Regions from separate parts of the Staphylococcus simulans genome, predicted to be linked through region 1. Evidence: predicted binding sites of a transcription regulator. Region 1 holds the regulator's gene; the other holds the start of a gene.
The links. The regulator CtsR, encoded in region 1, represses protease genes until heat stress. The targets are predictions, from matches to a motif close to ATGGTCAATAAAGGTCAAACA.
Positions count from the first base shown of each region.

Region 1 (3,222 bases):
TTCTTCCCAAGGTTAATTGGTTTGAAACTTGATAGATGTGACCATAAACTTGAGAACCTTCTCCGAAAATACCGCGAATCGTAAAGCCGAAACGGTTAATAGTTTGAGCAATGCGATTCATACGCTTCATGATAGAAAGTCCTGGAAGGTGCAGCATCACGCTTGCACGCATTCCTGTACCAATATTCGTTGGACACGTTGTTAAATAACCTAAATCTTCATCAAAACTGATATCAAGTGCTCTATCTAATTGGTCATCTATTTCTGAAGCTTCTTGATAAAGTGCTTCTAAATCCATATCTGAACTCATGGTTTGAATTCTAATATGATCCTCTTCATTTACCATTATGCTTAATGATTCATCATCATTCAACAATACCGCTGAAGCCGGCTGTTCAATCAGTTCTTTACTGATCAGATGCTTCGCTACTAATTTTAATTTATCTGTATGCGTGATGGTCTGCATATTTAATACTTTTAAATCAGGCAGTGCATCTTGGACTTCATTAATGACTTTTTGTCCTTCTACATCTGAAGTAAACATTAAGGGATGAACATGATTGTTCAAGTTTCTCGCAAGTCGTATACGTGAAGACATCACGACCGGCGTTGTTTCATTCTGCTGCATCCAACTACTCATGTACATTGAATGTTCGCTCATGTGTTATCCCTCGCTTTCTTCTTGTAGTGCTTTAATTTCATCACGAACGACAGCCGCTTCTTCAAACGCTTGTTGTTCTATTAATTCTTGTAAATATTTATTTTTAGCTTCTATTTTTTTCTTTAATGCGAGTTTGTGCTGAGAGGAGACAGGCGTTTTACCGACATGTTCAAATTGTCCGCCTTGCACACGTCTGACAATATCTACAATATCCTCTTTAAAGGTAGTGTAACATTGTGCACACCCAAACTTCCCTTTATACGCAATATCTTTCATTGTCATATGGCAAGTAGGACACTTCTTCTCTTCTCTGACGCTTAAGTCTTCTAATTGAATACCATGCTTAGACGCCAAATGTTGAAGTATTTGTTTTATAACAAAAGAGCCTTCCATGTCATCTTGATTGTTCTGCCATGTAGGTTCCTCTTCATTACTTTGTGCTTTAATTCTATTGTGTTCTTGTGACTTAAGTGCGTTTGTTTTTGTTCCATGTGCAAATGTGTCAGCCATGTGCAGCCTCCTAACTATTAATAGTAATTAATGACCGGCAATAGCTGTTTCAATATGTTTGCGCGGACAATGTCCCTTGCAGCAACATCCATTCTTAACGTATCTCTATCTACCACTGCAAGCATCATTTTCGCTTCGCGTAATGTTATATATTGATTATCAAGCAATCCTTCGATCACATAATGTGCTTGTTGTTGAGAGATTGAATCGCCGATGATTTGTAAGAGGTGATCAATATAACCTTTCGTATCCTTGGTTTCAACCTTAGTGATTCGGATATAACCTCCACCACCGCGTTTACTTTCGATTTCATAACCGTGTTCATTGGTGAATCTTGTCTTAATTACATAATTAAGTTGAGAAGGCACACAGTCAAAACGTTGAGCAATATTCGCTCGTTGTATCTCAACAACATCTTTATTTGATTCTTCAAATAAATGCTTAATGTACTGTTCTATGATGTCGGACATATTATGCATGGATATCACCCCTTTTTTGACCTTCTTTGACTATATTATATGACCAACTTTGACCTTTTTCAACCAATATGATTTAAAAAATTTGCGACATCGTCAAAAATAGGATGTTCGAAAGCGCTTTTTTCCTGTATGATATTGGATGAAATAAAAAATAAAAGGATGAGAAATAACATGCATATACTTATTGCTTTAATAGGGATTGTCTTCTTCTTAGCCCTCGCACTTGTTGTTAGTTCTGACAAGAAAAACGTTAAGTGGCATTACGTTGGTATCTTGCTTGTGATTCAATTTATCTTCGCGTTTGTTCTCTTAAAAACAAATGCAGGAATCACAGTCATCGGCGGTATTGCGAAAGGCTTCGCCTATCTGTTATCAAAAGCTGCAGAAGGAGTTAACTTTGTATTTGGAGGCTTTAAATACGTCAATCCAGATCAACCGCCATTCTTCTTCAACGTATTATTACCGATTGTCTTCATTTCAGCAATTATCGGTATCTTACAATACACTAAGATTTTACCAATGATTATTAATGGTTTAGGTTTCTTGATCTCTAAAATCAACGGCATGGGTCGTTTAGAATCATATAACGCAGTTGCAGCTGCTATTTTAGGACAATCAGAAGTATTCATTTCATTGAAGAAACAATTACCATACATTCCGAAGCACCGTTTATATACATTAACTGCTTCAGCAATGTCGACAGTATCCGCTTCAATTATCGGTGCTTACTTCACACTGTTAGACCCTAAATATGTCGTAACAGCAATTGTATTAAACTTATTCGGTGGATTTATTATCGCTTCAATTATCAATCCATATACAGTTGATGAAAAAGACGACAAATTATTAGTAGAAGAAACAGGACAAAAACAATCTTTCTTCGAAATGTTAGGTGAATACATTTTAGACGGATTTAAAGTTGCGGTTATTGTAGGGGCAATGTTAATTGGTTATATCGCAATTATTGCTTTACTTAATGGCCTTGTCAGCGGTATCTTTACAGCTGTATCAGGCGGTTCAATTAAATGGGACTTCCAAACATTAATCGGATTTGTCTTTGCGCCATTCGCATTCCTAACAGGTATTCCTTGGGATGACGCAGTTAAAGCAGGTTCATTAATGGCTACAAAATTATTATCAAACGAATTCGTTGCGATGTTAGACTTAGGTAAAATGCATGGTTTATCAGAACGTGCAATCGGTATTACTTCTGTCTTCTTAGTATCATTCGCAAACTTCAGTTCTATCGGTATCATTTCTGGTGCCATCAAATCATTAAATGATGAAAAAGGTGACTTGGTTGCACGTTTCGGACTTAAATTACTATTCGGTGCAACACTTGTATCATTCATCTCTGCAGCTATCGCAGGTCTATTCATGTAAATCATATTTAAACGACTTCCGCAATCAGGGAGTCGTTTTTTCATATTGCATTCCAAACCACTTTCGTGTAAAGTAACACTTAATTATGGAGGTGTCATAATGAATATCGATGAATTTTGGGACAAATTCATAACTGAATATCCTATTTATCAAGACGCTTCTTATACCGCCTGGCAATTCGGTGTCGAT
Region 1 covers NZ_CP095100.1:2,443,119-2,446,340, forward strand. Annotated here, with positions in the region: gene MUA87_RS11565 (protein arginine kinase) at 1-661, opposite strand, end outside; partial or broken gene MUA87_RS11570 (UvrB/UvrC motif-containing protein) at 665-1,069, opposite strand; gene MUA87_RS11575 (CtsR family transcriptional regulator) at 1,189-1,650, opposite strand; gene MUA87_RS11580 (NupC/NupG family nucleoside CNT transporter) at 1,822-3,033, shown strand; gene MUA87_RS11585 (ASCH domain-containing protein) at 3,133-3,222, shown strand, end outside.

Region 2 (3,222 bases), 440 kb from region 1:
GCTAAAGTTAAGAAACATAAACAAATTGTATTGATATTTTGGATTATCTCATTAGCTTCATTATTAGCAATGGTGTGGATTACACATCCTGGCATGAACTTCTCGCGTGTGTACTTCGGTACAGATACACGCTTGCAAACGTTATTACTCGGTGTCATTCTTGCATTTTTATGGCCGCCGAACCGTTTGAGAAAAGATCCGCCGCTTGCGGTACGTATGTCAGTTGACTTGATGGGAGTTATCTCATTAGCAATTTTAATGGCTTTATTTGTCGTTGTAGAAGACCAAAGTTACTGGATTTATAACGGTGGTTTCTACTTGATTTCAGGGATTACACTCTTCTTAATTGCAAGTGTGGTACATCCGAGCGGCTTATTAGCACGCTTTATGGGCAATCCATTATTTGTATATATCGGACAACGCTCATATAGTTTATATTTATGGCATTTCCCAATTATCGTATTATTGCATCGCTACTTTGTAGCAGGACAAATTCCAGTATGGGTATATGTCGTAGATGTTGTTTTAACATTCATTATGGCCGAAGTGTCTTATCGTTATGTTGAAACACCATTTAGAAAACAAGGCTTTAAAATGTTGTCATTTAGAACGAAATCAAAACGTATTTGGGTTCATTGGCTGGCATTATTAGTCATTGCGATTCCGTTTGCGGTAATTTTAGCAGGTGTCTTTGATCATTACGGTAAAGATAAAACTGCGGATAAAGCGACTCAATTCAATACAAATTCAATTGATAAATATGTGGTACGCCCAGTGCCGTATGGCAAAATTGATTTCTTAGGCAATGGCGGCGGTAAGCAGCCAGAAGAACAAGTTGAAGTATACAATAAAGTGAAACCTTTATTAATCGGTGACTCTGTTATGGTTGATATTGGTGAACGCTTTAAAGAACAAGTACCGCATTCAGTCATTGATGGTAAAGTGGGACGTAATATGTACCAAGCTAAACCATTAATCGAACAAAATTACAGTCACTATAATAAAAAAGGCGACCAAGTCATTATTGAATTAGGTACGAATGGTGACTTCAATAAAGAACAATTAGATGATGTCATCGCATCATTCGGTAAAGCGGACATCTATTTAGTCAACACACGTGTGCCGCGTTCTTATGAAGGACACGTTAACCAATTGATGAAAGAAGCGGCTAAAGAACATAAAAACGTTAAACTCGTAGATTGGTATAAACGTTCTGCAGGACATCCTGAATACTTCGCATATGACGGTATTCATTTAGAATATCCAGGTGTTAAAGCATTATCTGATGAAATCATTAAAACAATGGGTCTCAGTAAAAAAGACAAATAAATAGAAACGAATACAAGAACTGAAATCAGAAAATGAATGCTGATTTCAGTTCTTTTCTTATATTTAGAGTGAGTTTGTTATAGGTAAAAGTTTTGTGGTAAAGCATATGAGGAATGATTTAAAAAGAAAAGAAAAATTTACTGAAACGAAGCGTTATAAGTTGAAAAATAAAGGGTCGATGCTCTATACTATGTATAAGGTCAAAGAAAGTCAAAGTCAAAAGGACTTGCAAGCATACTGAGTAACAGAGGTGAAGAGAATGGATGCAAATAAGATGACCTATGCCGTGCAAGAAGCGTTACAACAAGCGATTCAACTTGCACAAGACTATGAACAACAAAATGTAGAAATAGAAGCGGTGTTATTAGCTGCCTTAAAAGAAACAGATAGTTTATTTAATAGTGTATTAGAACGTGCCAATATTGATACGAGTGAGTTAGCGAACGCATATGATTCAAAATTAAAACGCCATGCGACAGTTAAAGGCGATAATATTCAATATGGTCAATATATCGGCAATGAAACCAATACGCTTTTTAATAAAGCAGAAGCTATTATGAAAGACTATGATGATGAGTTTGTATCAATGGAACATGTGTTGTTAGCAGCCATGGAAGTTGATGAGACAACTAAATCATACGTCGGAAATAAAAATGAAGTAATCAAAGAAATTATTAAGAAGATCAGAGGAGGAAATCACGTGACATCACAAAATCCAGAAGCGAACTATGAAGCACTTGAAAAATATGGTCGTGATTTAGTAGAAGAAGTCCGACAAGGAAATATGGATCCAGTTATCGGAAGAGATGAAGAAATTCGTAATACGATTCGTATCTTAAGTCGTAAAACGAAAAATAACCCTGTCTTAATCGGGGAACCAGGTGTCGGTAAAACTGCGATTGTTGAAGGATTAGCACAACGAATTGTGAAAAAAGACGTGCCGGAATCCTTATTAGATAAAACAATCTTCGAATTAGACTTAAGCGCATTAGTGGCTGGTGCAAAATACCGTGGTGAATTCGAAGAACGCTTAAAAGCAGTCTTAAAAGAAATTAAAGATGCTGACGGTCGTATTATTCTCTTTATCGACGAATTGCATATGCTAGTCGGTGCAGGTAAAACAGATGGTGCGATGGATGCAGGCAACATGTTGAAACCGATGTTAGCACGTGGTGAATTACACTGTATCGGTGCAACAACTTTAAATGAGTATCGTGAATATATTGAAAAAGACTCAGCATTAGAACGTCGTTTCCAAAAAGTAAACGTGTCTGAACCTGATGTAGAAGATACGATCTCTATTTTACGTGGATTGAAAGAACGCTATGAAGTGTATCATGGTGTACGTATTCAAGACCGTGCATTAGTTGCTGCAGCAGAATTATCAGATCGTTATATCACAGATCGTTTCTTACCAGATAAAGCAATTGACTTAGTAGACCAAGCATGTGCGACAATTCGTACAGAAATGGGTTCTAACCCAACAGAACTCGACCAAGTCAACCGTCGTGTAATGCAGTTAGAAATTGAAGAAAATGCGTTACAACATGAATCAGACAGTGTCAGTCAACAACGTTTGAAAGAACTTCAAGAAGAGCTTTCAAATGAAAAAGAAAAACAAGCAGCGTTACAATCTCGTGTAGAACAAGAAAAAGAAAAAATTGCGAAACTACAAGAAAAACGTGCAGAACTTGATGAAAGCCGTAAAGCATTAGAAGATGCTGAAAATAACTATAATCTTGAAAAAGCAGCGGAATTGCAACACGGTAAAATCCCTCAATTAGAAAAAGAATTACGTGAATTAGAAGATGCGTTCCAAGATGATCAAGTTGGTGATGAAGAACGTATTATCCGTGAAATTGTGACAGATGAAGAAATCGGAGATATCGTCAG
Region 2 covers NZ_CP095100.1:2,004,419-2,007,640, reverse strand. Annotated here, with positions in the region: gene MUA87_RS09440 (acyltransferase family protein) at 1-1,329, shown strand, start outside; gene clpB (ATP-dependent chaperone ClpB) at 1,589-3,222, shown strand, end outside.
Region 2: the regulator CtsR is predicted to act here: its motif matches at 1,526-1,546, upstream of clpB (ATP-dependent chaperone ClpB).